One region of the Fusicatenibacter faecihominis genome, then DNA from elsewhere that is predicted to be linked to it. Evidence: riboswitches for the same ligand, from Rfam matches in the RefSeq annotation. Region 1 holds a riboswitch; each other region holds the start of a gene.
The links. Region 1 has a riboswitch for cyclic di-GMP ahead of LKD71_RS18685 (ATP-binding protein). Riboswitches for the same ligand answer to the same signal wherever they lie in the genome.

Region 1 (10,651 bases):
AGATATCCAGTACCTTTATGATATCAGAGTTCTCATAGGCGATCGCGATCGCATCATATTCAAAGCCCTGATAGCTTCCATGAGCCCTTGGAGTGGCAAAAACAAGCATCTGGGATTTTCCGGGAACCGCTACATTTGTGATCACATCATTCCCCTGCCGGATCTCTTCTTCCATATTTTCCTGTAACCCGAGATACCCGTTTTCCCCTGTCACCATCTTATAGTTGCCATCGGCTGACAGAAAATAGAAATTTAAAAAACCTGCATCTTCCTGTGCTTTCTCTATATAATCACGGATTTCGCTTTCACCGGAAGTGCTCTTTAGATACTCTCCCCACATATGAAGATAAGTCAGGTTCTTATCTGTCAGTTCCTTTAACATATGATCAGACTGGTGAAAAATCTCCGTCAGATGAGAAACACTTTCTTCATAAACCGTTTTCGACACAAATCTGAAATATTGGAAAACAGACAAAATAATTCCAATGAAGAAAGCAATAAAGACAGCTATCCTTACCCGTTTCCTCACAACACGCTTCTTTCTTTTTGCATTATGCTTTTTACTGTCCATTCTTCTCACCTCAGAGTTATATAGTCTTCAGGCTCTGCAAGAACGGCATCACCATCTGAAACATATCCTGTCCAGGTATTTTTTACGGTGGTATCCGCTCCATCAAATACCACAGTATCATCTGCCGGATAGGCTTCCATGTGTTTTGGTATCGCCAGGCAGGTTACTGTAAAAGTATCTTTGTCCTGAACAGTTTTTCCATCTTTTTTGACTTTCTTTAATATATAACCATCCTCTGTTTCCTTAATCTCCACAGAAATGCCACTGACTACAGGCAGAGAACCACGATTAAAGGGGATGAAGCCTCCCTGGTAGCCTTCCACAAAGTTTCTGACCGTCTCCTTCAGTTCCGCCCCGCTCATCTTGCTGATGTAAGCGGAAAGACTGTTTGGCATGATCATATTACCCGCCTGTTTTTCCGTATAACCGGCCTTCAGCACATTTCCCGTAAAGCTGTTTCCGGTTGCGATCAGCACATCCGACCCGTAAATGCTGCGCAGCGTATTTGCCATAACCGAATAAGCTGCATTGCCTCCACTGCTATGGAAGCGGTTGGAATAGGACTTCTGTGAATCCAATACGATATTCTCAGAAGTAGCTTCTTCCTCAAGAAGCTGCGTGTTAAATGACTGGTAAGCCTGCGCTGCATCGTATTCTCCTGAGATCATCCTGGAAACCACATCCCTGGAAACAGAGAAAAAATCATTTGATGCAATGCGTATATACATATGGTTTTCTTCGATCACCGGTTTCACATCTTTCAGATATTCCGTAAGCTTAAGATCCACATCCTGGCTGTAACTCAACAGATCCTGCCCGTCAGAAATGATCCGGCTCTGTGCATCCTCTGAAAGCATGGTGTCCAGCACCTTCATTGCTTTCTTCCGGCGTGTCTCATCCTGTGCCAGGTCACGGTTTAAGGCCACCTGAAAATATGGCGTAGTCATCAGCCACTTTTCACCGTTCTCCTGGAAGAATGGCAGAAAGGTTGTGTTGATGCCCTGATCCTGAAACATTTTTACACTGAAAGAACTGCCGAAGTACATAGCAAGCTTACCACTTCCGTACATCTCAACCACATCATCATAATTCAGATCCAGATCGTTCCGGCTCAGGCCGGTATCCTGGATAAACTGCTCCATACGTTCAAAAGCTTCCGGCCAGACGTTACTGTCCAGACCTTCTCTCTTTGTATGATCCGGGTCACTGTAAGTCGTGCGCCACTTGCGTCCGTCTACAGAAGACAGTTCTGACGCAGATAACCCCTGCAGGGTTTCCATACAGGTATAATCATAATAATAGTCTGCGGTATAGCCACGGATCCCCACTTTTTCAAACGCCTGGCAGGCAGAAACAAAGCTTTCATAGTCGGTCGGCAGAGGAATCTCATACTTTTCAAAAAGATCCTTGTTCACTATAAATCCATGAGCATCCGCACACACCGGAAGCCAGTTTACGCTGCCATCCTCGTTCTTAAAATTGTTGAGGTAAGTATCATAGACAGCACCGGCCGCATTGGTTGTGGAAAGATCCATCAGGCTGTCTTTCAGCGGACTGGCATCATGCAGGGAAAACCTGCAGCAGGTTATGATATCCGGCAGCCCTCCGTTTTCATTCAGAAACCGGTAGAAATCCAGATCATTATTGCCTACTACAAATTCCACATTGATATCCGGAAGCTGTTCCTGGATGTATGGTGCATATTTGTCATACAGGCTTGTACTCCATAAATACACCGTGATCGTTTCGGCATCTTCTTTTTCCGCGCTCTTCCCGCCACAGCCTGACAGAAGTGACAGGACCGTCACCATCACGAAAAATACCGCCAAAACTCTGTGCCATTTTTTCTCTTTCATTACAATCTCCCTTCCGAAATTGTTTCCTTCTATTCCACCAGTTCATGAATGACCTTTACCAATAATTTTCCATCAACCGGTTTTCCAATATGCTCATTCATTCCTGCTTCTTTTGCCTTCATTCTGTCCTCCACGAACGCATTTGCTGTCATTGCAATGATCGGAATTACCTGTGCATCTTCTCTGTCCAGAGAACGGATCCGCTTTGCAGCTTCATACCCATTCATGACCGGCATCATGATATCCATAAGAATGACATCAAACTCACCAGATCCGCTTTTTTCGAATATCTCAACTGCTTCCTGGCCATTCCATGCTTTGGTCACGACAGCTCCCTCATTCTGGAGCAGAAATTCTGCGATTTCCATATTCAGCTCATTATCTTCTGCCAGAAGAATATGCAGTCCCCGGATAGAAACTTCTGTTTTTTCTCCGGTTTCCGGTCTGCCGCTCCTGTCTGTATCGATCCGGAACGGGACACGGATCACAAAGGTAGTCCCTGTACCTTCTTTACTTTCAAAGGTGATCGTTCCACCCATTTTCTCGACCAGATTCTTTGAAATCGCCATTCCCAGTCCTGTTCCGGCAAATTTTGTGCGGCTTCCGGCATCTTCCTGTGCAAATGGTTCAAAAATATGTTTCTGAAACTCTTCTGTCATCCCGATCCCGGTATCCCGGCAGACAAATTCCATTGTCGTCATTCCCGGCTGTTCGGATGGAATTTCCCTGCAGCTGATATAGATCTGTCCGTTTGCTCTGTTATATTTCACCGCATTCGACAAGATATTCATCATCACCCGTTTCACATGCCCCGGGCTTCCGATCAGATCCCGGTGTATGATTTCTTTTTTCTCCCACACGATCCGGATATTCTGTTCTGCGGCAATCTGTTCGATCACAACAAACACTTCTTTGGAAATGCAGTTCAGATTAAACGGAATTTCTTCCAGGATCACTTCATCCGACTCCAGTTTACTCATATCCAGGACTTCGTTTACCAGTTCCAGTAACAGATAGGATGCCTCTTTGATCTTTGCCCTGCATTCCATCTGTTTCTCCATATCGTCTGCATAATGGTCTGCCACATCGAGCATGCCGCAGATCCCATTGATCGGAGTCCGGATATCATGGCTCATCCGTTGAAGGAACTCGGTTTTTGCCTCGTTGGCTGCTTCTGCTTTTTTTGCCGCTATCAGAAGTTCTGCTTTATATTTTTCCTCTTTTTCCAGTTCCTGCTTCTGATGTTCCAGATTGGTTCTGGATATACAGAACCAGAATATACCGAATATCAGCACATAAAGAGAAATGACACCTGCCACGCTTAATGGAAGGTTATAGAATACTTCCGTATTCGGAAGATACGCATAGATATAATAATCACGCTGCTTCAGCATGATCCCGTAGCATCCGGTTCCTTCATTCTTCAAATGATAAATGTGCTGACTGTCTGTATGCTTTTTCATTGCTTGAATGACCTCGTTGCCGGCTGTATCCTGCCTCAGCAGTTTCTCATCATTGCTGGCAACAATGATCCCATTGTCTGCAACAATAATCGTTCCGTCTTTCTGGATATTGTAACCCTTTAAAAGCCCCTGTATCGTCAGGGTATAGTTTCTGGCAAATTCGGGAGATGTGTAATAGTAGATCGCTACGATACCCGGTGCATCTTTTCTGGCACAGGCTGCAATGTCGATTTGTGAACCGTCTTCTCTGGTAAACCGTTCCGAATAGCTTCTTTCTTCATATCCGGTAAAATCCATGATGATGTCTTTTTGCAGATACTCCGTGATCTCACTGGTCAGGGATTCATCCATACTGTATTCACAGTCCGTCTTTCCTTCGGTATCCAGTACAAGGATACCGTCCACCCATAGAGTCTGCAGATTTTCTTTCAGGAACTCCCGGCTCAGCTGACCGCCGTTTTCTGTTTCCATCTTAATATTTGTACTCATCTGTCTGGCACTTTCAATCGCACGGAGGAGACTTTTGGATTCCGAAGATTCATTATAATGGGTGTAAGTGGAGCACTGCACTTTGACATAGTTTACAATCTCCACCATCCGTTTCTCTGCTTCCGCCTTTTCCGTATGGAAAAAATAAAACAGAGAGACTGCAGCCACAAGGATCCCAAGCAGACCACCGACCACCTGGATCCGTTTTTCTTTTGTTTTTCTCTTAATAGCCAAGATCATCCACCTCCAGATACTTCTGGGGATCATCCAGATATTTTTCAATGATTTTCAGGGAGGTGCCATCCTGACGCATTTCTTCCAGGGTCTGATCCATCTGCTCACAGATTCCTCTGTCATCCTCTTTTGCAAAAGCAACTCCTATCCCAACGATCATCAGAGGTTCTTCCAGGATACGGAAGCTTGTATCATAATCCTTCATATACTGGACAACAGATTCCTCATGCGCGGCAGCTGCATCCACATATCCTTTCCCCAGAAACGTATAGATCAGTTCCCTGTGTCCAAGACTGATCAGATTGCCAAGTTTGGGAATCCTTTCATCCGTCCGCTTCAGAAAGATGCCTTCCGGTTTGGTTGTGGACTGGACGGCAAGGTTCTTTCCCTCCAGGTCACTCAGCTTATAAATATCACTGTTCTCATTTACGGCTACTACCTGGCGGCTTGCTATGTACGGTCCGGCCCAGCGGTAATCGTCAAGGCGCCCTTCCATGGAAAAACAGCCCATGATACAATCGATCTCTCCGCTCTCCACCAGTTCTTTTTTCTTCTCCCAGTTGATCTGGACAACGTCCACCTGATAGCCCATTCTTCTGAAAGCTTCTGTGGCCAGTTCTACGTCTATGCCCGTCGATATGCCATCCTCATTCAGATAATTGTATGGGGGATAGCTGTCGCTGCCGAGCGTAATGACAGGCTTTTCTGTTTCTTTTTTACTGACATCCGTGTTTTTGCATCCTGTCAGGGTGCCAGCTAAAATTCCTGCAAGCAGAATGCCTGCGATCATTCTTTTTCCTTTCATTTTCCTTCCATTCCTGCTGCTGTTTAATATTTCTGTAAATGGTAACTGTTCAGGCCGTTCAAAACAACAGGCCACAGGTCTGCGCAATGCGCTCTCGCTTCATTCGCTGATGTTCTGAACGGTTATCCAAAAACCGATTTCATTATACTTCCACACTCCACTATGCACAACAAAAAAATCATCGTCCGATATATTTTGTGATGGCAGATATTAAAATACTCATATCAACCGGCTTCACCACATGGTCATCCATTCCGGCATTCAAAGCGGCCTGTACATCCTCTGTAAATGCATTTGCTGTCATTGCAATAATGGGGATCTCTTTTCCATCCGGACGGTCCGGCAGATTTCTGATTGCTTTTGTCGTTTCATACCCATTCATTTCCGGCATCATAATATCCATCAAAATCAGGTCAAACGTCCCCGGAGCTGTATTACAAAACTGTGTCAGGGCAGCTTTCCCATCGGCAGCCCTGGTTACAATCATCCCTTTTTCTTCCAATAGGGCGATCGCTATCTCTGCATTTAAATCATTGTCCTCTGCCAAAAGAACATGCAGGCCATGTAAATCCATATCTTTCCTTAACTTTTCATTCTCTTCCGTCCGTACCTGTTCTGCTATAAGCAGGGGGATTTCTCCATCTGCCAGCATATCCAGACACTCTTTAAAGGAAGCATAGACATATTCATACTTCCAGCCGGTTATGTAGGAAATTTCTGGAGATACTCATAGCCGGCTCCCTGCTTATGTTCCCCGAAACCACCTTCCTGAAAATTGGCATATGGGAAATACCCGACTCTCACGGTTTTATTTTCTTCCTCCATTGCCTGAGTTGTTTTCCCGTCACTTTTTATTTCCGACGCATAAACAAAAACCGGTACAAAAAGCAGCATGACAAATGCTAAAATGCTCAAATAGAATCTTTTTTTCCTGTCTGTTTTTCTTATCCGTTTTTCTGTCTTTCTGTTCATTCATTCCCTCTTATGATCCATTCCTGCTGTTGTTCTTCCTGATCTGTGAGGTTTCCTGTTTATTCAATACAGAAAGAATGACCTCTTCCAGCTTTTCGATATCAATCGGTTTTGCAATGTGTCCATCCATGCCTGCATCAAAAGCCTTTTTATATATCAGCATAACCGTAAATACGGTTCCTTTTCCAGGTTGGCTTTCCACCTCAATGCTGCCGCCCATCAGATCCACATATTTTTTACGATTGCCATTCCAAGACCTGTCCCTCTATAATTGGAACGTGCAGAATTGTCTGCCTGTACAAATGAAGTAAATACTTCTGTATTACTTATTCGAGCATTCTACCATAAAAAAACACTGCCAAACAGACAGTGCATATCCTTTCATGCAACTGGCTGCCATTTTACAGGCCCTGTAGCTTTGCGTCACAGACTTTCGCCTGCTTTGCTGATCATCTCTTTATATTTATGAAAAAATATTGATTTTATTATACTCTCATGTTCCACTGTACACAAGAAAAACATCACCCTTTTAACGCTCGAAAAAAAAGAACAGCCGATACCTATGTTCGAACTGTTCTTCTTATCAAATCCCACGATGGTGAATTGATCCACATGGTTCTTATTTCTCATGCACCACCTGGAAGATATAAAATTTTAAATAATAGGATTCATCCGCAGCCCAGAGGATGGGATGATCCGGTGCCTGGGTACGATATTCCACCTGGCGGAGACGCACATGGACACTTTTTGCCGCCTGACGGAGCATCTCCGTAAAGAGCTCATAGCTCATAAAGTGAGAGCAGGAACATGTAGCCAGATAACCGCCATCCTTTACCAGCTTCATGCCGCGCAGATTGATCTCACGGTAGCCCTTGATGGCGTTTTTCACGGAGCTTCTGGACTTCGTGAAGGCGGGCGGATCCAGGATCACCAGATCGTACTTCTCGCCCTCGGCCTCCAGCTTCGGAAGCAGGTCAAACACATCGGCACAGAGGAATTTCACCTTATCGGAAAGGCCGTTAAGGGCCGCGTTTTTCTCCGCCTGATGAACGCCCAGCTCGGAAGCATCCACGCCCAGCACCTCTTTTGCCCCGGCAAGGCCTGCATTCAGGGCAAAGGAACCGGTATGGGTAAAGCAGTCCAGCACCTTCGCGTCTTTCGCCAGGCGCTGGATAGCCAGACGGTTGTATTTCTGATCCAGGAAGAAGCCGGTCTTCTGGCCGTCTTTGACATCCACCTCGTAGCGGACGCCGTTTTCCACAATCTCCACCTCGGTGTCAAACTCCGGTCCGATGAAACCTTTTCGCTTCTCCATACCTTCTTTTTCGCGCTCTTTGGCATCGCTTCGCTCGTAGACGCCGCGGATGATCACGCCGTCCTCCGCCAGCACTTCCTTGATGAGGCGCACCAGGTTCTCTTTCATCCGGTCAATACCCAACGCCAGGGACTGAACCACGATCACATCGGAAAACTTGTCCACCACAAATCCCGGCAGGAAATCTGCCTCACCGAAAATCAGGCGGCAGCTTGAAGTGTCCACGGTCTTTTTCCGATATTCCCAGGCGTCTTTTACCCGCATCCGTAAAAAAGCCTCGTCGATCTCCTGGTCCTGATGACGGGTCATCATACGAATCCGGATTTTGGAATGTTCATTGATAAAGCCGCGTCCCATGGGATAACCGTCAAAATCATGCACCAGAACGATATCTCCGTTTTCATAGGAACCGAGAATGTTTGCGATCTCGTTGTCAAAAACCCAGGCTCCGCCCGCTTTCAGGGTGCGGCCTTCGCCTTTTTTTAAAGTTACAACTGCCAGACTCATAATCTCCTCCGTATCTTTACTGGACCTTCACTTCTCCGGCCAGCACTTTCTTGTAATCTTCATAGTTTTTCTTCAGAAGCTCCGGTGTATTGAGCTCGTAGGGACATTTTTTCATACACTGGTTGCAGTGAAGACAGACTTCGATCTTCTTCATCTCTGCCTGCATCTGGGGTGTCAGCCAGGCCTTGGAAGGTGCTCTTCTCAGCATCAGAGACATTCTCGCGCACTGGTTAATCATGATGCCTGCGGGGCAGGGCATGCAGTAACCGCAGCCGCGGCAGAACTCGCCGGTGAGCTCTTTCTGCTCTTTCTCGATATAAGCGGTCAGCTCTTCATTCATGGTCGGTGTCTCAGCCATATAACTCAGCCACTCTTCCAGTTCTTTTTCTTTCTGGATGCCCCAGATCGGAAGGGCATTGTCAAACTGGGACATGAAAGCCATGGCTGCCTCGGAACGGTTGATGAGGCCTCCTGCCAGTCCTTTCATCGCGATAAAGCCCATGTTTGCCTCTTTGCATTTTTTCACAAGGGCGATCTCTTTCTCAGAAGAAAGGTAGCTGAAGGGGTACTGCAGGGTCTCGTAAAGACCTGACTCCACAGCCTCCTCGGCGATGTAGAGCTTATGGGCCGTGATGCCGATGTGGCGGATTTTTCCTTCTTTTTTCAGCTCTTCCATGCACTCATACATTCCCGTGCCGTCCCCCGGGCGATAGCACTGATCCGCACAGTGGAACTGATAGATATCGATGTAGTCTGTCCGAAGATTTTTCAGGGAAGTTTCTACCTGGGCCCGTACCTCTTCCGGTGTCTTTGCGCCGGTCTTCGTGGCGATAAAAACTTTTTCCCTCATGCCGTCGAAGGCCTCGCCCACTTTCACTTCGCTGTCGCTGTAGGCTCTCGCCGTGTCAAAGAAACGCATGCCCCCCTCATAGGCCCGGCGGAGCAGCTTCACTGCCATTTCCGTACTTACCCGCTGGATTGGCAGCGCGCCAAAAGCGTTCTGGGGCACCGTGATCCCTGTGCTTCCAAGTGTGATCTGTCTCATAATTTATCCTCCTGTTGCTTTTTTCGATCTATCATAACAGATATATTCTATCATATACTACTTGCTTTTTACAGCAAAAGTCTATCCTTCTTCCCCAAAAATCCATTGATTATTTTTATCCTGTATGATATTATAAACACAAAATTTTACATTGCATATTCAAAATAATACATTTACCCAGGGAGCTGGGGGACGTGCTCTTTACCTAATCCGGACACCTTATGGAGGAGGTGAAGTTTATGAGCGATTACGAGACACTTATGATTATTTTAATCATCGCTAATTTAACCAAATAACTGTTCTGCAGTTATTTGGTTATGAGCAAGTAGCGAAGCGGATTTCGAATATCCGCTTAACCCTTAGCCATACTTACATACGCACATAAAAAATAGCCGTCCTAATCTGTAGCGAGATCAACGGCTATTTTTTAACTATTAACGCCGGATTAGGTGAGATGCAGTCACCTTCCAGCTCCCTTGTTATGTATATTATAGACTTATCTGTTTGATTTGTCAACTTTTATTTTGCAATTCATTCCACATTCTTCAGTGCTTCATCCATCGGAATCTTCTTGATGCTCCGGAACTGCAGGACGGCCACGAGAGCGTAGACCAGCATGCCAAGCGCAAACATTTTTCCATAAATACTCGGCTCGATGTAGAGGGTCAGCCAGCCGCTGTACTCTGACATCATAAATATATATATATCTTTGATGAGCTCTGTGGCGAAGAAGAAGCTCGCAAGCACGGAAAAGATCACAACCCAGGTGGTGCTCACCAGGTAAAGGCTCACGATCTCCCTGTTTTTGTAGCCCAGGATTTTGACCATGGAGATCGAGGAGGCATTTTTCTCGATGATGAGCTTGGTCAGCAGGTAAATCAGCAGGGCAAAGAGGATCAGCGAGAACACGTTGAAGAGCTGGAACATCTCTCCCATGGAAACATCCAGCTGGCGGGAAACCTTCGTCAGATCATCCTGAGTGATCGTGGTGGTCACATAATCATCGTCGAGGTCTGTCAGTTCCTCATCAGAGAAGTACCCGTTAAAGTAGGCCTCTTTCTTACCGAAAAGCCTCCGGAAATTCTCAGCCGGCATAAAGAAAGCCAACGCGCCCGGATAATCATAGAAACCACCCACCTGAAACTCATAGGTCTTGCTTCCATAGGGTTCCTTCAGCGAGATCGTGTCGCCGGTTTTAATGCCATATTTCTGCTGGAAACCGTCACTTAAGAGCACACCTTTTTCCGAAAGGCCTGAAAAATCAGCTTCCACATACTTACTGTCCGGCTCGATGCCGTAAATCGTAATGCTTTCCCCGTCTTTCCCCTCTTTTTCCGGGATCATTTTCAGAGATTCCATACAGAACTTTTCCGCATTTTCATTCTCCGTCTCAA
Region 2 (10,651 bases), on a different contig from region 1:
CCCTTGAAGAAAACAAGATAGCGGGGCGGGATTTCGGTGCTGTCTTTCTTTAGGGCAAAGTCAATCCCGTACTTTTTCGCCGTACTCTCAAAGGCTTTGATATTGTCCTTTGTGATTTCAATGTTGGAAACGCCCGCGTTCTGCTTCATAAGCTGCTTTAGGGTCTGTTTGCCATGCGGGATTTTCTGTCTGTCATGCTGCTTTTTCATCTGTGCAAGCAGGGCTTTCATAGCCTTTTGGAGCTGCTGTGCCGTCAGTTTCCCGGTTTTGATGTAAAGGGCTATGGTCTTTTCGTTGGTTTCCTCCTGCAATGGGTGTCCTCCTTTCATGTTCTATGGTGGTATGCCCGCCGCCGGGAAGCGGGGCGGGCATGAAAAAAGAGCGTCCGTTTTCACGCCGCCCTGTTAAATCCGTACCCGCAGCCCGGAAAGGTCTGCCGCCCGAATACCCACAAGATACCAGTTGTCCCCGTACTCCATACGGGTAGGCTTCCATTTGCCCCGCACAAAGACCTCCATGCAGTCGCCGCAATGTAAGCCCCCGTAGTAGTCGTTTACGTCAAAGCGAATGTCGTAGCGGTCAGCGGTTTCATCAAAAATCAAAGCTCCTGTTTTCTGTGTCATAATCAAATCCTCCTTTGGGTTGGTTTACAGGCTTTCGCCCTCGTTGCAGGTGTAATCGGGTATGCCGGATTTTTTCGGTTTCCCATAAAAAGTACCATCTGCCATATCGTGAGATACAAGGGACGTGTAATAGCTGCCAATCGTAGACGGGGCATTGAAAAGGGCAGCTTTCATGTACTGCTTGATGTTGCGGATTTTGGTGGTGTTTTCCTGCATACAGTCAAGTACAAAGCGGATATGTTCGCTGTTCAGTTTCATAAACCTTGCTTTTACAAGCTCTGCCGGGTAGTCGTCCCCGGCGATACGGATTGTTTTTCGTTTGGTGCAGACGGTTTCAAGAATAAGGGCAAGGATTTCCTCTATCCTGTCCCGGTCAAGGTATCTGTCCTGTATCAGATAGTCGTACTCAATATTGTCCTTGATGATTTCCTCATACACGCTGTATGCGTCTGTCGCTTCCTTTCGCTTCCGTTCCGGCGGCTGTGCCGCGTCCTCTAAGGGAGAGGGATTTAGGGAATGGAAAGGAATGGAATGGGTACTTGATACATCTGTATTTAATTTTTCTTTTTTGGGTAAGTTAGTTTTTAATAGTTCTTTATTTAATTGCGTTGGATTTTCCGACGTCGGGTTATCCGGTGTCGGATTTTCCAATATCGGCTTATCCGCTGTTGGATTTTCCAATACCGGACAATCCAATGCTAGGGGCTGTGGCTGTTCGTAAATGGTGTACTCGATAGCGGTCATTTTGCCTTTCTCGTCGCGTCCCTGCCGCCTTGTGATATATCCGGCTTTTTCAAGCTCCCATACAGCGGTGCGGATAGCGTCGATACTTTCCCGGTTGATAAGGGACAGCCCTGCAAGGGTGTAGTCCCAATCTTCGGGAAGTGAGAGCATTTGCGACAACAAGCCCTTTGCCTTTAGGGAAAGTTCCTTGTTGCGTAAATGGTGGTTGCTCATAACCGTATAACCTTTGTTCTTTTCCACGCGGAAAACTGCCATAGCTTCATCACTCCTTTGGTTGGATTTGTTACGCAGTAGAAACGCGGTTTTGAGGGAAAAGGTATCAACCCTTGCATTTCTCATTTCCGCGCTCTAAGAGCCGCATAAATCAAGGCTTCATTTGCCCTTACTGCGTAACATGAGGGCATAAAAAAGCAGCGTTCCTGTTCTCCAGTGTAGGAGTGAGAAACGCCGCCTTATAGGTGGTGTTATTTTATTTTTTCTTTTCGACGTGCCGCGTAAGGTGGTGTAGCGGTCTATCCGGCAGCCCGCAGGTGCTTTTTGCATATCAAGGCTCAATCCGTTAAAAGTAGTAAATGAGTAGTAAAATCAATTTGCAAACCTGCGAATATGCCCGTAAATCAAGCATTTTTCAAGACAATCAACTAATTTAAAATAAATACATTCCTGCTTCCGTCTTCAGACAGGTATGGCATCAGACCAAATTTGTCCGTTGTATCTTCTGCGTCCATAATGCCATTCTGTGGTCCCAATAGAAACAGTGAGTTTCCCTTTATAAAATCTTCTCTTGTTTTGCCATCATCTGCCGGATCACTGTTGCTGCAGTCAAGCATCCCAAGGTCTTTCCACTTTTGGATATATTCCATACTTTCCATCATGCCTGGTGTATCGCTTACATTTGCCTTTCCTGACAGGTAATCTTTCTGCCACTGCTTTCCAGACATGGTACTAAGGAATCCCGCATCCGCAATATTACATATATACTGAAAGGCTGAACCAGGGTACTGTATCTGTGCCATACATAACGTAACTCCTGCTTCTTTTGCTTTGTCTGCAAGTTCTTCAAGTTCTGTAAAAGATGTTGGCAGCTTCCAGCCATTTTTCTCAAGCAGTGTTTTATTATAAGTGATTCCATAACAGTTGTACAAAGATGGAAGCATATAAAGTGCACCATCATCGGATACATCTTTCAGACGTGATTCCACATAATTATCTGTAAAATCGTATCCGGAGAGATCAATCATCTTATCACTGACATCCACCACATCTGGTTTATAAAAAGTCTGTGTGCAGATGTCCGGAAGATCATCTGCCTCTAACATATTCTGCAGACAGGTTGTTGTATTTGCTCCGCTGTACGGGACTACTTCAAGTTCAACCTCCGGATAGGTTTTATGCACCTCTTTTATGAAGCTGTCCACATCCAGATAAGGAGCCATAAAAGTAATTGCTTCGTGTTTCTTTGACGTTTCATCTGTTTTCCCACACCCTATAAGTCCTGTTGCTGCTCCACATGCCAAGACAAGACATATACTTTGTACTTTTTTGATTTTCATATTTTTTCTCTCTTTCCCAACAAAAACATTATGGTTAGATTTATGAAATAACACCGTAAAAAAACACTGTCAAACAGACAGTGCACGTCATTTCATGCAACTGGCTGCCATTTTACAGGCCCTGTAGCTTTGCGTCGCAGACTTTCATCTGTTTTGCCGATCATCCTTCTTAAGCTTTTAAACTTATGCAAAAAACTGATTTTATTATACTCTAATGCTCTACTGTACACAAGAAAAACTTCTCAATGGGAAACAGGGCATGCCCTAACAAGAAAAAGCCGCTGACACGTTATCTCCTAACGCATCAACAGCTTCTATCCTGCTTTAATTCAATGTATTATTCAGTTTTGTAAAGATTTATTTGCTTTCAGCATTCTCCCTGATACGGTAATAATCATCCATATCAATGCCTATTTTTACCTTGGTATCTGGTTTTTGTTTGCTCAAGAGGCACACCGTCTCACAATGATAGGTTGACGGGAAAAGATCGATGCAGCAACATTTCTCTACTCTGTAGCCACTGCTCTGGAGCGTCACCAGATCCCTTGCCAGGCTGGTGGGTTTGCAGGAAATGTAGACCATGCGGTCCACGCCGAAGCGGATGATCTTTTCCAGAGCCTTGGGGTTGATACCGTCTCGCGGCGGATCCAAGACGATAAGATCCGGCATCTCAGAGAGCTCGTCGATGACTTTCAGCACATCGCCTGCATGGAAATCACAGTTGTCCAGATGGTTGAGGCCTGCGTTCACTTTGGCTGCCTCCACGGCCTCCTCCACGATCTCGACACCCACGACTTTTTGGGCAACCGGGGCCAGGATCTGGGCAATCGTACCGGTGCCACTGTAAAGATCGTAAATTACCTTATCCTTCGTCTCACCCACATAGTCTCTGGCCGTCTCATAAAGCACCTCCGCGCCAAAAGAGTTGGTCTGGAAAAACGAAAACGGAGAAATCTTGAACTTAAGGCCCAGCAGTTCCTCATAGAGAAAATCTCGGCCAAAAAGCGTCCGGCTCTCGTCGCACTGTACCACGTCTGCCAGGCTGTCATTAATAATATGGAGAACTCCCACCAGCTCGCCGTCCAGAGAAAGAGCCTTCAGACGCTCTGCCAAAGCGTTCATATCCGCGCTGTTCTGGGAGCTTGTCACCACAGCCACCAGAACCTCGCCGGTTTTCAGGCCTTTCCGCACGAGAAGATGACGCCAGAAGCCTGTATGACGGAGCTTGTGATAATAAGGGAAGCCGGTCTCAGCAGCAAAATCCAGCACAGCAGAGAGAATTTTCCGGAAATCTTCTTCCACGATCTGACACTGATCCACGGTCACGATATCATAGAAGCTTCCTCTCTTATGCATACCTAAGGCCAGCGGACCGTCCTTGTAGGCATCGCCGAAGGAGAACTCCATCTTATTCCGGTACTCTTTTTCCCTGGGGCTTCCCTTGATCCCCTCGAAATTCAGGTCCGGACATACCTCCCGGAGAAGTTTCTCCACCACGGAACTTTTCATCGCAAGCTGCTGCTCGTAGGGCAGATTCTGATAGGTACAGCCCCCGCAGTTTTCAAAATGAGGACAAGGCGCTTCAATCTCTCCCGGAGCCTTTTCCAGCACTTCCAGAAGTCGGCCCTCGCCTCTGCCGGAACGGGCTTTTGTCACAGAAAAACGGATTTTCTGGCCCGGAACCGCATTTTTCACCACTACAGGCGCGCCCTCGATCTCCAGGATTCCCTTGTTCGGGAAACGGAGCTCCTTTACAACACCTTCTAAAATTTCACCTTTTTTCATCTGTTTTCCTTTCTCATAAAAAGAGACAGGTGCCTGCCTGACAGACATCTGTCTCACTTTTTATTTTCTCTGATCTGAAGCTTATTCCTCCTCGGAAGCTTCCTCGTCTTTCTTCTCTGATTTCTTGTCCTCCTCTTCGTCATCGAAGTAGTCGTCGAAATCATCATCAAAATCATCATCGAAATCTTCCAGATAATCCGGAGTAAAATAACGATATACTGCGTATGCGATGGCTGCCACTGCTGTTACGGCTCCGATCGCTGCCAGAACCCAGAGAACTACGTTCTTCGGCTTCTCTTCTTCTTTTTTCTGAAGACTGTTTAATAATTCCTCTAATCTGCTGTTCATATTTGCCACGTCCTTTCGCTCCTTTGCACAGACATCATGGAAAACTCCATTGCCGTTCTTCATTCTTTATTCTCGTGTTTAGTATATCACCTTTCCACGGATAATACTATAATATTTTTCTAAATCTTTTTCAGTTTTGCAAAGCCGGCGAACATTTTTTTCACGCCGCACTTGTCGAAATTCACTGTCACCTCAAAGTCTCTGCCGCCATCAGTGATGGATTCCACGATACCCACACCAAATTTGATGTGTTTCACGGTGTCGCCCACGCCGTAATCCAGGCTGCCGGCTTTCTCCACCTTGAACTGTTTCGGATCCAGAGCCTTGCTCTTGAAAGCATTTTTCGCATCCTGGAACGCCAGTTTCCGCTTGGTCGGCTGATTGAGCTCCGTCTTCGGCTTCGCCGGCTGGCCGATGCTTAAGTACTCCTCCGGGATCTCCTTGATGAAACGGGACATCCGGTTGTACTGGATCTCTCCCCTTGCCATTCTCTGACGGGCACAGGTCATGGTCAGCTGCCTCATCGCACGGGTGATACCCACATAGCAGAGACGGCGCTCTTCCTCAAGATCCGTGGGGTCCTCGGAGGAAACAGTCATATAGCTCGGGAAAACGCCATCCTCCATGCCTGCCATATAGACATTGGGGAACTCCAGACCTTTCGCGCTGTGAAGGGTCATCAGCGTCACATGGTCGTCGCTGTCATCCATGGAATCAATGTCTGCCACCAGGGCCACATCTGCCAGGAAACCGCTTAAGGTCGGATTTTCCGTGCTCTCCTCGTAAGCGGCCACCTTGGAAATCAACTCGTCAATGTTTTCCAGACGGGACAGGGCCTCGTCGGTAGCCTCCGCCCTGAGCTCTCTCATATAGCCGGTCTCCTCGATGATCTCCTCCAGAAGTTCCTTCACGGAAACATGCTCGGCCTTGCTCTTCAACACCTGGATAAAGTTCACAAAAGGCTCCACCTTCATGTAGCTTCTTCCCAGAGACGGGATGCCGGAAGCTCCTTTTAAGGCCTCGTAAAAACTGATGCCATGCTCACCGGCGTACTCCTGCACTCTCGTGAGAGTGGTCGCGCCGATGCCCCGCTTCGGAACATTAATGATACGGCGAACCGCCAGATCGTCTCTCGCATTGTCCACAGTTTTCAGATATGCCAGAAGATCCTTGATCTCTTTTCTCGCATAGAAGTTTACGCCGCCGATGATCCGGTAGGGGATGCTGGCCATCAGGAGTTTTTCCTCAAACATACGGGACTGAGCGTTGGTCCGGTAAAGGATCGCGCAGTCTTTATAATGAAATTCTCCGGTGGAAACCCTTTTCTCGATATTTCTCACCACATAATCCGCTTCCTCGTAGCCTGTGGTAAACTGCCGAAGCTTGATGGGCTCACCCTCGGGATTGTTGGTCCAGAGGCTCTTTTCCTTACGGCTCTGGTTGTTTTTAATCACAGAGTTTGCTACCTTCAGGATGTTCTTGGTGGAACGGTAGTTCTGCTCCAGTTTCACGGTATAGGCTCCCGGGAAAACATGCTCGAAATTCAGGATATTCGCAATATTTGCCCCGCGGAATTTATAGATGGACTGGTCGTCATCACCGACTACGCAAAGATTTTTGTACTTGGAGGCCAGAAGGCTCACAAGCATAAACTGAGCGGTGTTGGTGTCCTGGTACTCGTCCACCATGATGTAGCGCAGCCGGTCCTGATAGCTCTCCAGCACATCCGGATTGTTCTTGAAAAGCTCCACAGTCAGGCAGATGAGATCGTCAAAATCCACAGCATTATTGTGTTTTAAGACTTTCTGGTACTCTTTATAAATCGTAGCGATCCGCTCGCCGTTCATATCTCCGCGGTGATCCAGCTCGAACTGTTCCGGTCCGATGAGTTCATCCTTTGCCCGGGAAATGGCAGACAGCAGGGCTTTTTCCTTATAGGTCTTTGTATCCACGCACAGACGCTTGCAGACATCCTTCATGACGCTTTTCTGGTCGTCCGCGTCATAAATGACAAAATTCGTGTCATAGCCCAGACGGTCGATGTAGCGTCTGAGAATCCGTACGCAGGAGGAATGGAAGGTGGAAACCCAGATGCTCTCTGAGCCGAAGCCCACCAGCTTGTCCACACGCTCCCTCATCTCTCCGGCCGCCTTGTTCGTGAAGGTGATGGCCATGATATTCCAGGGATTTACGCCTTTTTCCTCGATGAGATAAGCGATTCTGTGGGTCAGCACTCTTGTTTTTCCAGAACCGGCTCCCGCCAGAATCAGCACCGGTCCTTCTGTGTGCAGTACAGCGTCTTTCTGCTGTTCATTTAATGTATCGTAGATACTCATGTACTTTTCCTCTCTATCGTGATATCTTAATGCCCTGACACAATTCCGCCCAGAGCCTTTTCTTCCAGTGTTTATTATACCGCAAATTTCTCATTCTGTCACCCCCGCCGGTTGACAAAACTCAAAAAACCACTTGACATCTGGTTTTAAAAACCAGATAATGGGTTTATGAAAAAGAAATCTGAGGTGAACCCTATGACAGTCGATACATCTGACATGCTGAAAAGCATTTTTGATACTTTTTCCGGTCTGGATTACATCCGGCCGGAGGATATCCCGAACATTGATCTTTACATGGACCAGGTGACTACGTTTATGGAAGAACACCTGAAGAAGACCCGGCGTTATCCCGAGGACAAGATCCTCACCAAGACCATGATCAACAATTATGCGAAAAATGATCTGCTTCCGCCTCCCACGAAGAAAAAATATTCCCGGGAGCACATGCTGGTCCTGACCTTCATCTATTATTTCAAAAATCTTCTCTCCATCACCGATATTCAGGCCCTCCTGAAACCGCTGACGGACAAATATTTCAAGAAGGGCGGAGATTTCGGCATCGAGGACATCTATAAGGAAGTGTTCAGTCTGGAAAAGGACGAGCTCGCCAAGCTCCGGAAGGATATAGAGGAAAAATCCGCCATCTCCAAAGAGACCTTCAAGGACGCGCCGGAAGAGGACCGGGATTTTCTCCAGCTTTTCTCCTTCATCTGTCTTCTCGCTTTCGACACTTATATGAAAAAAACGCTCATCGAGAAGCTCATCGACTCTCTCGATTCCTGAACCATTTCTCCCTGACCGCATATGCTGACAGTATCAAAGTCAGGGAGGTTTTTATGAAAAAGAACTGGAAAAAAATAACTGCCGCACTTCTCACGGCCACGATGCTTCTCGGCACCGGCTGCGGAAAGAAAGAAAAAACGGAGGAGGCTGCCAAAGTCACACTGAACGAGGTAGCCCACTCCATTTTTTATGCGCCGCAGTATGCGGCTATTGAATTAGGTTATTTTAAAGAGGAAGGGATTGACCTAACTCTTGTCACCGGCTTTGGAGCCGACAAAACGATGACTGCCGTGGTCTCCGGCGAAGCGGACATCGGCTTCATGGGAAGCGAGGCTTCCATCTATGCCTACGCCCAGGGCGCTTCCGATTACGTCATCAATTTCGCCCAGCTCACCCAGCGGGCCGGAAACTTTCTCGTAGCCCGGGAAAAAATGCCAGATTTTTCCTGGGATGATCTGAAAGGAAAAACCGTTCTTGGCGGTCGAAAGGGTGGCTGCCAGGGCACTATGTAAATTTACAACATCTTTACCATCGTGATCTCATCGATATAGCTTCCATTGGGAAGGCGGAAGGCTCTGGGAATTCTCCCGATCTCCTCAAATCCCATTTTCTTGTAAAGGCGCAACGCCCGGTCATTGTCCGCGAAAACGCCAAGCTCCAGCTGCTCAAAGCCGGCCTTTTTTGCAAAATCGATGCCACGCTCCATCAGAATCGTTCCCAGACCGGAGCTGCAATATTCCTGAATAATGGCAATGCCAAGACTTGAACGGTGACGGACCTTCGTGCGGTCATGAAAAATGTGAACGCCCACATTTCCCACAACGCGATCCCCGTCAAAGACCGCCAGCATCAGATCTTTGTCTGATTTCCGGATATTCCGAAGGATTCTCTCCTCCTCTTCCAGCGTAAAATCCACCTCTTCCGGCAGGCGCACCATAAAATGGGTCTCCGCTGCCGTCTGTCTGAGATAGGCAATCATCGACTCCGCATCCTCCGGCTCCGCCTCTCTTAAAACAACCTCTCTTCCATCTCTCAGCTGGATTTTTTCTCCCTCATCAAGCTTCAGTTGTTCCAGATCATCAGGCACATAGAGGTTTCCGCTGTAGTATTTCCTGCCCTCTTCCAGATAAAGCTCTTTCCGCCAGGCGATATTTTTGTCCTCCGTATGGTAGAGCAGGAGATTTTTCACGCCGAGGCGCTCCGCCAGCTCGCAGGCGTCTTTTACCGTGGAGTGATGTTTCTCGTAGGGTTTGAAAATGTCCGCCTGACCATAGAGACAGAAGGCCTCGTGAAGAAGCCAGGTGCTGTCTTTGGCATAGCTCTCATTTGCTTCGTTGTAGGGCTCGTCCCCGCAGCAGGTGAGCTTTTTCCCATCGCCGAGCTCCATGGAAAAGCCGAACTGTTTCGCCTTGGTGGAGTGAATGTCAAAGAAAGTTACTTTTTTCCCGAGAATTTCTTTTGACTCCCCGTCCTCAACCGTGACGAGATGGAGGCGCTTATCCAGAAAAGCGGCTTCTTTTTTTTGCAGCAAATTCTCTGCCATGCCCTTAAGAAGACCAATCACTTCCTCGTGGGCATAGATCACGGCGTCCTCTTCGTACTGGCCGCGGCTGATATTCTGACAGACCATGCGGATCATCCAGAGGATGCCCATGATGTGATCCAGATGTTTATGGGTGACAAAAATAGTCCGGACCTGTTTCCAGTCGATCCCAGCGTGCTTCAGCTGATGCAGGATGCCGTTTCCGCCTCCGCCGTCCACCAGGAAATAGTCATCTTTTTCGCTGAGTACAAAACAGGTATTATAGCACTCGGTCACTGCCGCGTTTCCCGTTCCAAGTATGGTAAGTTTCATCTCTTTTCCTCCTGTGCTAAAAAAGGAGCCGCAGTCTCATGCAGCCCCTTTCTCTTTTTTCTCAGCCCTGCTGGCCGTTTGCCTGCCGAATCATATCCTCCACAACGATATCGTAGATTTCGCCGATAGTATTGCAGTATTCCAGAATCTTCCAGGGCTCATTGGTGTGGAAATGGATCTTGATGAGATCCTCATCTCCAGCCGCAATGAGACTGTTTCCCTCGAAATGCTCTGTGATATATTCTGCGATCTCATCCTCATCCAGATCCTCGTCTCTTCTGTCGATGAGCAGCTGCGTATCGTAACGATAAGCGAACTGATCATCCTCTGCATCGATTGAATGAACTGCCATTTTCTTATCCTCCGTGTTGATGTTATTTGTGGTTTATGCTAACTGTTCAGAGCCGCGTCTCGATTCCGCTGCGCTCTGAATAATCATATTTTAGCATAGAATTGAGCCGGTGGAAAGAAATATCACGCCTTTATTAAGTAGGCATATTTTCGGATCTGCTGGCGCAGCAGCTGTTCCACCCGCTCCTGAACCGCATCAGAATACCCTTCCGCGATCTGATCCAATTCTCTTTGCACCTCTTTAAAAGAGAAGTGAAATTGAAGCTGGATTCC
Region 3 (10,651 bases), on a different contig from region 1:
GCCATTTCCCAGGGGTCCAAGTATCTCGACCTCGTCTCCTTTGGAATAACCGGAAAATTCTGCGGTCCCTTTTCCGGCCACGCGGTAAACGATCCGGAGCTGTCTTTCTTCTTTATTTACTTCACAGATGCTGATGGGTCTCGGGAGCAGACGGCTGCCATCCTGACAGTAAAGATTGATAAACTGTCCCGGCTTCGCCTCTCCTGCCACCTGTTCGGTCTGAAGCCACAGGCTGAAGATCCCGGTTCCGATCCGCTCCTGGCTCACTACTTTTGCACATTCTTTAAATTTTGCCACTTTTTTCTCTCCATACTCTGATAACTGCCAGATGCATTTTTCAACACAACTGGCAGTTTCTTTTTTCTATATTTATCTGTTTTTCAGTGCGCCATCGATATCTGCGATCATATCTTCCACAGCGGCTCTGGAGGCCTCTGCGAAAGCAGCCTCGCCATACTTCGCATATTTCTCCTGCTTCCATGCGGCGATGATACCGCGGGAAGAGTTGACAATGGCTCCCAGTCCGTCTTCATTGAAGAAATGAACCAGATCCTTGCCTTTTCCGCCCTGTGCGCCGTAGCCCGGCACCAGGATGAAGGCCTTCGGCATGATTTTTCTCAGGATTTTACCCTGCTCCGGATAGGTAGCGCCGACAACAGCTCCTACATAGCTGTATTTGTCGCCCATGCATTCCTCGCCCCAGGCAGCGACATGCTCGCCCACGATCTCATAGAGGGGACGGCCGTCGATGAGACGGTCCTGAAACTCTCCGCTGGAGGGATTGGAGGTCTTCACCAGTACGAAAATACCTTTTTTCTCCTCTTTGCAGACGTCGATGAAGGGTTTGATGCCGTCGGTTCCGAGATAGGGGTTCACGGTAGCGAAATCCTCATCAAAACCGGCAAATTTCTGGCTTCCCACCTGTACTTTCCCCAGATGGCCTACTGCGTAAGCTGCGGAGGTGGAGCCGATATCGCCTCTCTTGACGTCGCCGATGACTACCAGATCTTTTTCCTTACAATAATCGACGGTCTTCTTGAAAGCGATGAGACCTTCGATACCGAACTGCTCGTACATGGCGATCTGCGGTTTCACCGCCGGGATCAGGTCATAAACATGGTCTATGATCTCTTTGTTGTACTGCCAGATGGCCTCTCCGGCTCCCTTTAAGGTCTCGCCGTACTCTTTGAAGGCTTTTTCCTGAATCTGTTTCGGAATGTAATTCAGCATGGGATCCAGGCCGACAACGATGGGTGCATGGGTTTTCTCGATTTTACTGATGAGTTTCTGAATCATTGTTCTTTCTCCTTATTCTTCTATTCACTGTTTCATCCGGTCAGCGGCATAAACGATTTTTCCGCCGCAGATGGTCATTTCCACCTCGCCGAAGACTTTTCTTCCGTGGAAGGGGGTATTTTTTCCCATGGAACGGAATTTATTCTTGTCAATCGTGTATTCCACTTCCGGATCGATGATGGTCACGTCCGCGATCTTGCCCTCAGCCAGATTTCCTTTGTCAATCCCTAAGATTCTGGCGGGATTGGTGCTCATCTTGGCTGCCATCTGAAGCGGAGTGATCACGCCGGGGCGCACCAGTTCGCTGATGGTCAGCGGAACGGCGGTCTCCAGACCTACGATACCGAAGGGTGCGTTCTGCATCGTGCGGAGCTTCTCCTCCTCGCTGTGGGGCGCATGGTCCGTCGCGATGACATCCATGATATTGTCGTGAAGGCCCTGCTTTAAGGCTTCCACATCCTCTTTCGTACGGAGAGGCGGGTTCATCTTGTAGTTGGCGTCATTTCCCGGAATATCTGCGGAGGTCAGCGTAAAGTGATGGGGGCAGACCTCGGCGGAAACGTCCACGCCGTCGAGTTTGGCTGCTTTCACCATGCGGACGCTGTCCTTCGTGGAGCAGTGGCAGAGATGCAGTCTCGCTCCTGTCTCTTTTGCCAGCAGAATGTCTCGGGCCACAATCACATCCTCCACCGCATTGGTGATGCCCTTCCAGCCCTTGGCTGCCATGTCTTTATCTGCGTTCACCACGCCTCCTTCCACCATGTTGATATCCTCACAGTGGGCCAGCACCGGAATGTTCAGAGATTTGGCGATCTTCATAGCCTTCCGGTAAAGTCCGGAGTTCATGACGGATTTGCCGTCCTCGCTGATGGCGGGGGAACCGGCTTTTACCATACTCTCAATGTCAGAAAGTTCCTCGCCTCTCATGCCTTTTGTCACGGCTCCGGCCTGAAGCACGTTGATGAGGCCCAGCATTTTCGCCTTATTGTGTACATAGGAGACCCGGTGGCCTTCGTCCATGACCGGTTTCGTGTTGGGCATGGCCACAATCGTCGTGAAGCCGCCGTGGGCTGCTGCCTCAGCTCCCGTATCCACGGTCTCTTTATAGGTAAAGCCGGGGTCACGGAGATGTACATGCAGATCGATGAGTCCCGGCATCACATAACAGCCGGAAGCATCCACGACCCTGCAGTCTTCTCCGGAAGCATCCGACTCTTCCTTATCCGTATTCTGTTCCTTTACTTTCCAAATTTTGCCGTCACGAATCCACAGGTCATAAAGACCATCGCGCTCATTTACCGGATCCAGAAGACGGCCGCCTTTGATCAAAATATCCATATACACTACATCCTCCCACTCTTATAGCAATGTCTCGTACTACAGATTTTTTTGCTCTGAATTTATTCTATCATAGGATAGTGGTGGGGGCAAACTTTTTCTTTTTCAAATTCACAGCAATTTTCCGCATTTGAAAAGGACGGGAAATTTTCCCGTCCTCAGAGCACCGGCTTTTATTTTCTTTTTGCAACAATTGTCGGCATTTCCAGTTTGAAAGCCAGAGTATCTTCGTCTTCTATCGTTACCTGGTCTTCCTTAAAGTTAAACGTAAGTGTCTCTTTTCCGCAGGTCTCGATCTTACGCAGTTCGATAACAAGGACATTTTCCTGCTCCCACCAGGCGCTCGCCAATACCTGGCCAGCCAGCCTTCCCGGAATCAGATTCTGTCTTCTTGAGCCGTCCATTGCAGCCCAGAGATCGAAGGTTTCGTCTCCGTCATCTGTGGAAATACATAACGTATCACAGGTAAAATGAAGCGTAAAACTTTGAACTGCCGACGGAAGCGGCGTTCCTCCCATAATCATTTCCACCCCGTCGCAGCCCAGATAAAAGTTTCCTTCTTCTACCTGATAGCTGCTTCCATCTACTTTTTCCATGTACGGGCTGAAGGGATGATATTTCGGAGCGGGAAGAGAAAGAGCGCTCATACGTTTTTTCAATGCGTCCGACGCTGTCTTATTTTCCCCAGCTGCGGGATTTTTTCGGATTCTCTCAAGAAAAGCCCACATGGTATCCAGGATTGCCTGTGCCCAGTGTGCTCCCGATGCATTCTCGGTAATGGCAATGAGCATATCCAGATCCGGAACAACGATCGTGAACTGCCCCATCGCGCCGTCTGCACGGTATACGCCTTCGGGCTGGCACATCCAAATCTGATAACCATAACCGACAAAGTTATCTCTGGCCTCCGGATTTCCGATCGCCTCTGTCGCCGACTCATTCTGAAGGCTGGTCGCCCGTTTCACATAGTCTTCCGCCAGAATCCTCTCATTGTCCCAGACTCCGCCATTCGCATAAAGCTTCATAAGGCGAAGATTATCCTCGGTGGTCGAAAACAGGCCGCCTCCGCCCATCTCCGTACCGTCCGGCATTTTGATCCAGCGATGGTTATCGGAAAGGATGCCGATCTTATCATACAGGCGGGGTTTCAGATATTCATGCAGTCCAAGTCCTGTTTTCTTTTTGATAATCGCTGCGAGAACCGAAGAACCCACACTGTTGTACATATAGGTCGTTCCGGGTTTGTGTTTTACCGGGGTATGAAGGAAATCATGAAGCCAGTTTACCGTCGGTTCCGGCATCTCGTCCATTCCGCAGCCCATGCAAAGGACATCGTGGATTGTCAGAAGCTTCAGATTTTCTGAGGGGTTCTCCGGTGCTTCTTCCGGGAAAATATCAATCAGTCTTTCATCCAGCTTTAACAGGCCTTCGGTATACGCAATGCCAATCGCCGTCGCCGCATAGGTCTTGGAATGAGACTGCTGGCCATGGCGGATTCCGGGAGCATAGGGGCTCCACCAGCCTTCCGCACAAATTTTTCCATGCCTCATAATCATTAAGCCATGGGGTTCTGTGATCCCGCTCTCCAGCTGATCCAGAAGCCACTCGATGTCTTCCGAACAAATGCCGGCCTGTTCCGGTGTGATCCGTTCAAATTCTTTTCTTGTCATAATTTTTCCTCTCCTGTTCTATTTATCTTTTTTTCTTATTTTTCAGGCGATATTTTCTCTTCAGGGCTTTTTCTTTCAGGCGGTATTTCTCTTTTGTCAGTTTTTCTTCCTGGCGGGCGTTCTCAGCCAGAATTTTTTTCCGGTATTTCCGGTAGAGCCGGCCTTCCTGAATGAGGGCTGCTCCGGCAAAGGCTGCGAATACCGCCGCCTGGAGCGCTACGGTGAGCTGTTCTTTCTGCTTTTCTGTCAGATTCATAGGGCACCTCCGTTTCTCATAGTTTCTCATAGTTTTTCCTAACTGGTCTCATTATACCATAATTTTCCCCTGGCTGTTACAGTTGAATTATGATTTTGGAAATGGTATGATAGAAGAGCAAGCGATTTACGCAGTAAATCAGCGGATTCTGAATGTTTGAAGGATTGCGTGAGCTGCTCTGCAGCGTAGCAATCCGCAGGTACGACATACGAAGGGAGTTTCTGTTTTATGACTGTGAAAAAACCGGCAGCCTCCACTCCTCTCTGGGGCGAGAAGCCTTATCGCTCCCTGGACTATGAGTGGAAAAAACAGTACGGTGAAAAAATATACAAAGTCTCCTTAAACGGCGGTATGACCTGTCCCAACCGGGACGGCACCGTGGGAAGCGGCGGCTGTATTTTCTGCAGCGCCGGAGGAAGCGGTGACTTCGCCGCGGACGCCCGCCTTTCCATCAGAGAACAGATCGAATCCCAGGAAGAAAAGCTCCGGACGAAGTTTCCGGCGAAGCATTTTGTGGCTTACTTCCAGGCTTATACCAACACTTATGCTCCGGTGGACTATCTCCGGAAAATTTTCACCGAGGCCATCACACACCCGGATATCGTGGCCCTTTCCATCGGCACCCGGCCTGACTGCCTGCCCGACGATGTACTCGATCTTCTTTCTTCCCTGAATGAGATCAAGCCCGTCACTATAGAGCTGGGCCTTCAGACCATCCATGAGAAAACGGCGGCTTTTATCCGCAGAGGCTACGCCCTTCCCTGTTTTGAAGAAGCAGTACAGAAGCTCAGAAGCTGCGGTATTTCCGTGGTCGTTCACACGATCCTTGGGCTTCCCGGCGAAACGGAGGAGGATATGCTCGCTACGATCCGTTATCTCAATCACCAGGATATCCAGGGCATCAAGCTTCAGCTTCTTCACGTTCTGAAGGGGACCGATCTGGCTGCCTGGTACGAAAACCCGGGCTTTCCCGTTTTTACCGAGGAGGAATATATCGATCTTGTGATCCGCTGCATCGACGAACTTTCACCGGATATCACGATTCACCGTCTCACCGGAGACGGCCCCAAAGAGCTTCTCATTGCCCCGCTCTGGAGCAGCCGGAAGCGCTCAGTCCTCAATGAGATTCACCGGCAGCTGAAATTGCGTGGCTCCTGGCAGGGGAAATTTTTTCAACCATAAGGAGGGAACTATGGCAGAACCTTTAACCTTATACAAACTCATCATTCTATATATGCTGAAAAAAGTGGATTTTCCGCTGACCAACGCCCAGATTTCTGAATTTGTGCTGGACCAGGAATACACCACATATTTCACACTCCAGCAGGCCATCTCGGAGCTGGTGGAGGCCGGGCTTATCCGTATGGAGACCATCCGGAATACTTCCCAGTATTACCTCACCGAGGACGGCGATATGACCCTCGGCTATTTCACTCAGAAGATCTCCGCCCCCATCCGTGAGGACATCGACCGCTATATCCAGGAAAACAAAATGGCCCTCCGAAACGAAGTGGCCATTGTCGCTGACTATTATAAAAATACCGCAGGTGAATATTCCGTCCACTGCGAAGTCAAGGAGAAAAAAGGCGATCTCCTGGATCTCACCATCAGCGTTCCCGACAAAGAGCAGGCCATCGCCATGTGCAACCACTGGGGCAAACGCTGCCAGGAAATCTACGAATACGTCATGGGGACACTACTTACAGAACCGAAATCCGAATAAAAAAATGCCAGGCATAAGCTGGAAAGCTCTGCCTGGTGTTTTTTTATTCATGTATCCACTCCAGATACTTCTCAATCTCTTTCTCATACCCGTTTCCGCTGGGGCGGTAGAATTTGGTGTCACCCAGTTCTTCGGGGAGGTAGCGCTGGCGGGAGAAGTGTTTGGGGAAGTCGTGGGCATATTCGTAGCCGATGCCGTGGCCCAGTTTGGCGGCGCCTGGGTAGTGGGCATCTTTTAAGTGGACCGGAACTGTGGCCTTGCCGTTTTTCACGGCTTCCATAGCTTCAAAGATCGCGTTTGTGGCAGAATTGCTTTTGGGCGCAGTGGCCACATAGAGGGCGGCCTGAGCCAGAATCAGCTGGGATTCAGGCATGCCCACCCGCTCCACGGCCTGAGCTGCCGCCACTGCCACCTGAATGGCCTGGGGATCAGCGTTTCCCACATCCTCTGAGGCACAGATCATGATACGCCGGGCAATAAAGGTCACACTCTCCCCGGCATAGAGCATCCGGGCCAGATAATAGACCGCGGCATCGGGATCGGAACCCCGCATACTCTTGATAAAGGCAGAGATCGTGTCGTAGTGGTTGTCCCCGGTCTTATCGTACTGCACCACCCGTTTCTGGATGCACTCGGAAGCCACCTCCCGGGTGATATGGATTTTTCCATCCGCGCTGCGTTCCGTCGTGAGCACCGCGAGCTCAATGGCATTGAGGGCTTTTCTCGCATCGCCCCCTGCAATATCTGCCAGGAACTCCTCCGCCTCCGGCTCCAGTACCGCGTCGTAGGAACCCATGCCCCGCTCCTTATCATAGACGGCCCGGTTCAGAAGCACACCCACATCCTCCTTTGTCAGAGGCTTGAGTTCAAAGATCACCGACCGGGAAATCAGAGCGCTGTTCACCTCGAAATACGGGTTCTCCGTCGTGGCTCCAATCAGAATCAGCGTTCCGTCCTCCACAAAGGGAAGAAGATAATCCTGCTGCCCCTTATTGAAGCGGTGAATCTCATCCACGAAAAGAATCGTTTTTTTCTGGTACATTCCGAGGGTATCCTTGGCTTTGGCCACGACCTCCTCCATGTCTTTTTTCCCAGCGGAAGTGGCGTTAATCTGGGTAAATTCCGCGCTGGTGGTGTTGGCGATGACCTTCGCCAGCGTAGTCTTTCCGGTTCCCGGCGGGCCATAAAAAATGATGGAACCCAGCTTGTCCGCCTTGATCGCGCGGTAGAGCATCTTGTCCTTTCCGATGATATGCTGCTGCCCCACCACCTCATCCAGGGTCCTCGGGCGTATTCTGGAAGCCAGAGGGGCTTCCTTTTTCATCGTATTGCTTCTTGCATATTCAAATAAATCCATGACGTTCCTTCCTATTCCAATATCAGTTCATCCGCTGTCACAAACTGAAAGCCTCTGCTTTTCAGAGTATCGATAATCTCAAGGGCCGCTTTTACCGAGGAAGCATAGCAGTCGTGAAGCAGGATCACATCCCCATCCTTCACCTTTTCCGTGCCCCGGCGCACCACATCGCTGACATTCTCCGTAGTCCAGTCCAGAGTGTCCACAGTCCACAGTACGGGAAAAAGGGTCAGCCCGCACTCGAGGCTCTTATCCCACTCTCCGAAGGGCGGGCGTATGTATTCCGCAGGCTTTCCCGTGATCTCCTGAATCAGGTCGGAGGTTTTTCGGATCTCCTCGCAGGCCGCCTCAGGAGCCATACCAGAAAGTTTCACATGGCTGTAGGTATGATTTCCGATGAGATGCCCTTCCTCTGCCATGCGCCGGACGATCTCCTCCTTGCCGGAAATATTTTCCCCGATGAGAAAAAACGTCGCCTTCACGTCCCGCTCCTTCAGGCCGTCCAGAAGCAGCGGCGTATAGGTTTTATGGGGACCATCGTCAAAGCTGATGGCCACCCGGGGCGCCAGTTCCTCAGCACTCTCCGTCTCATTTTTCTCAGATACAGTCTCCACCGCATCCCTGCTCATCCAGACAGCGGCCGCACAGAGAAATACCGCCGTCAGCAAAATCAGATATCCTTTTCCAGCCTTCATGCACACTGCCATCCATCGTCTGTCAGTCTGATTATATGAAAGAAAGGGCCGGCATATGCCGCCCTCCCTTTTTTACTGCTCGTCTTCTTCGTCATCCACCGGCTTTACCATAGCCGCTTTCTCACGGATGGAAACTTCTTTTTTCTGTACCGGAGCCTGTTTCTTATGAATTTTCTCCGGGTGCTGGAACTCCAGCCGGAATTTCTTCTTCGCACTCAGCGTGTAAGCGTAAACCACGAGGCCAATCATGCCGACATTGCTGGCGCCGCCCCGGCCTGCGAAGATGACAAATACCAGAATTCCCATATATCCGGCAAAATCCATGGCCGCATATTTCTTGTAGGCTTTCTTCTGATCCTCCGTGACGCCCTCAAGAAGCTTCGTGAGCTTCGGCTCCAGAATATCCGTCGCAGCCCAGTAGCCCACAAGGTACAGACAGGCAATCAGCTGAAACGCCCAGATTTTAAGCCAGCCCATGAGGGTGCCGCCGATCATGACGGCGATAACGACAATCAGGGCAAGCAGCGTGATTATGCTGATCTTTTTGTGAATCTTTTTCCGTTCTTCCTTATCCATTTGTTTTCCCTTCTGCCGCCTTTCCGCGGCCATTTACTAAAGGAAAGGATAACACAGACAGTCTTAAAAGTAAAGCGATCAGCGCCAGGAAAGAAGCTCTTTCACGCTCTTTTTCTTCGGTGCTGCGGGAGCGCTTTCCGGATAGCCTGCTGCCAGAAGGGCGGAAACATTATCGCCCTCCGGAAGCTCCAGGATTTTTCCAAGAATCTCCTCGTCAAAAATGCCAAGCGTTACAGTGCCGACGCCGTACTCGTGGGCCGCCAGCATGAAGGTCTGGGAAGCGATGCCCGCGTCAAACATTTCCCACTTGTCCTTTTTGGAGGTGGTGTAGGAACCGTCCTTCTCATAACCGCAGATACCGGTCTTTGTCACAACGACGATCAGCACCGGGCAGGCGGAGATGATATCTTTATTATGGGTAAAATTCATCGTAGCTTCTGTGGCAATCCGCTCCTTAAGGGCCGCGTCCTCCACGGCGATATACCTTACGGTCTGGGAATTTTTCCAGGAGGGAGCAAAGGCAGCCGCCTCCACGATCTGTTCCAACACTTCATGCGGAACCTTTTTATCCTCAAATTTCCGTACGCTTCGTCTTGTCTTGATTCCATCAATTAACTGCATCGATCAATTCCTCCTTTTTTGTTTTTATTATAGGTAACTTTTTCAGCAGTGTAAAGTCTTAAAACGCAGAAAAACCGCGTACAGGATGTTGTCCTGCCGCGGCTTTTCAGAACCTTATGTAGAGAAAACTCCCGGTTTTCCCCACAGCAACCGGCTGTCATAGCTGTACGCCTTAGACCCATTGGTTTTGCGTCACTGCTTTTCAACAGGTTTGCTGAATTTAAAGTTCTCTTTCCCTCTCGAGAAAGAGTATATCAGAAAAAATCAGCTCCTGCACAACTTTGGCACAATCGGCAGGATTTTAAGCACAATCGTCGTTTCGCCTTACTTATTCGGCAAAATCTCCCTCTTTTCGACTGAGAAAATACCGATTATATGCGTCTATCAGCTCTTTTCTTCCACGCACCCGGATAGGGACCATATTTCCATTTTTCAGGATAAAATCTTCTTTCACGTCTGCCACCTGATCCATATTTACCAGGTAACTCTGATGACACCGCAGAAAACGCTTCTCTCCGATCCGGGACTCGATATCATTCAGTTTGTCCTGCGTCACAATCTCACTGCCATCTTTGAGATGGAGTGTGACGATATGACGGTTGCTGTCAATATAGAGGATATCATCGGTGTAGGGATAACGGAACTGCCGTCCCGTCTTTACTGCTACCCGGTTCCGGTCACCGGTTTTCAGTGTTTTCTCCAGAAGACGTACCAACTGAGATGCAGAAAAGGGCTTGAGGATATAGCCGGAAGCTTCCACTTCGTAACTTTCGACTGCAAAATCAGGAGACATGGTCAGAAAAACGATGGGCGCCGTGCAGGAAAGCGCTCGAAGTTTCACTGCCGTTTCCATACCGTTAATTCCGTTCATAAAAATATCCAGGAACAGAAGATCCATTCCCAGATATCCTTCTTCCACATCCGCTGTCAGCGATTCTCCTGAACTATATTCCTCTACAAGAGCCTCTTCCCCGCGGTCGTCAAAATATTTTTCCAGAAAATGTCTCAATATGCTCCGATCAATCTCTACATCATCACATATTACGATCTAAGACTTCCCATACCTAAAATGGGATTCGTACCTTAAAAATTCAATATTTCAGCTAACAAAATAGTGAT

Region 2: it holds a riboswitch for cyclic di-GMP, as region 1 does, so the genes downstream of both, LKD71_RS16295 (ABC transporter substrate-binding protein) here and LKD71_RS18685 (ATP-binding protein) in region 1, are expected to answer to the same signal.
Region 3: it holds a riboswitch for cyclic di-GMP, as region 1 does, so the genes downstream of both, LKD71_RS13210 (nitroreductase family protein) here and LKD71_RS18685 (ATP-binding protein) in region 1, are expected to answer to the same signal.

What each region holds. Positions count from the first base shown of each region.
Region 1 covers NZ_JAJEPR010000013.1:17,536-28,186, reverse strand. Annotated here, with positions in the region: gene LKD71_RS09195 (hybrid sensor histidine kinase/response regulator) at 1-571, opposite strand, end outside; gene LKD71_RS09190 (ABC transporter substrate-binding protein) at 577-2,427, opposite strand; gene LKD71_RS09185 (ATP-binding protein) at 2,457-4,619, opposite strand; gene LKD71_RS09180 (substrate-binding periplasmic protein) at 4,603-5,418, opposite strand; gene LKD71_RS09175 (response regulator) at 5,597-6,070, opposite strand; gene LKD71_RS09170 (hypothetical protein) at 6,121-6,390, opposite strand; partial or broken gene LKD71_RS18685 (ATP-binding protein) at 6,547-6,708, opposite strand; cyclic di-GMP riboswitch class I at 6,772-6,847, opposite strand; gene LKD71_RS09160 (class I SAM-dependent rRNA methyltransferase) at 7,010-8,212, opposite strand; gene LKD71_RS09155 (aldo/keto reductase) at 8,229-9,257, opposite strand; gene LKD71_RS09150 (ABC transporter permease) at 9,789-10,651, opposite strand, start outside.
Region 2 covers NZ_JAJEPR010000048.1:5,492-16,142, forward strand. Annotated here, with positions in the region: gene LKD71_RS16280 (PcfB family protein) at 1-311, opposite strand, end outside; gene LKD71_RS16285 (DUF5348 domain-containing protein) at 405-623, opposite strand; gene LKD71_RS16290 (DUF6017 domain-containing protein) at 648-1,622, opposite strand; gene LKD71_RS16295 (ABC transporter substrate-binding protein) at 2,009-2,920, opposite strand; cyclic di-GMP riboswitch class I at 3,013-3,088, opposite strand; gene rlmD (23S rRNA (uracil(1939)-C(5))-methyltransferase RlmD) at 3,278-4,705, opposite strand; gene LKD71_RS16305 (hypothetical protein) at 4,787-5,053, opposite strand; gene pcrA (DNA helicase PcrA) at 5,173-7,389, opposite strand; gene LKD71_RS16315 (DUF1836 domain-containing protein) at 7,585-8,172, shown strand; gene LKD71_RS16320 (ABC transporter substrate-binding protein) at 8,226-8,684, shown strand; gene LKD71_RS18615 (GNAT family N-acetyltransferase) at 8,687-9,247, opposite strand; partial or broken gene LKD71_RS18620 (MBL fold metallo-hydrolase) at 9,230-10,027, opposite strand; gene LKD71_RS16335 (hypothetical protein) at 10,089-10,379, opposite strand; gene LKD71_RS16340 (HipA domain-containing protein) at 10,502-10,651, opposite strand, start outside.
Region 3 covers NZ_JAJEPR010000027.1:7-10,657, reverse strand. Annotated here, with positions in the region: gene LKD71_RS13260 (dihydroorotate dehydrogenase electron transfer subunit) at 1-297, opposite strand, end outside; gene pyrF (orotidine-5'-phosphate decarboxylase) at 370-1,296, opposite strand; gene LKD71_RS13250 (dihydroorotase) at 1,321-2,634, opposite strand; gene LKD71_RS13245 (serine hydrolase domain-containing protein) at 2,808-4,304, opposite strand; gene LKD71_RS13240 (hypothetical protein) at 4,327-4,560, opposite strand; gene LKD71_RS13235 (TIGR01212 family radical SAM protein) at 4,789-5,742, shown strand; gene LKD71_RS13230 (DUF4364 family protein) at 5,753-6,283, shown strand; gene LKD71_RS13225 (replication-associated recombination protein A) at 6,327-7,640, opposite strand; gene LKD71_RS13220 (polysaccharide deacetylase family protein) at 7,652-8,335, opposite strand; gene LKD71_RS13215 (hypothetical protein) at 8,408-8,911, opposite strand; gene LKD71_RS13210 (nitroreductase family protein) at 8,990-9,532, opposite strand; cyclic di-GMP riboswitch class I at 9,675-9,758, opposite strand; gene LKD71_RS18385 (LytR/AlgR family response regulator transcription factor) at 9,861-10,574, opposite strand.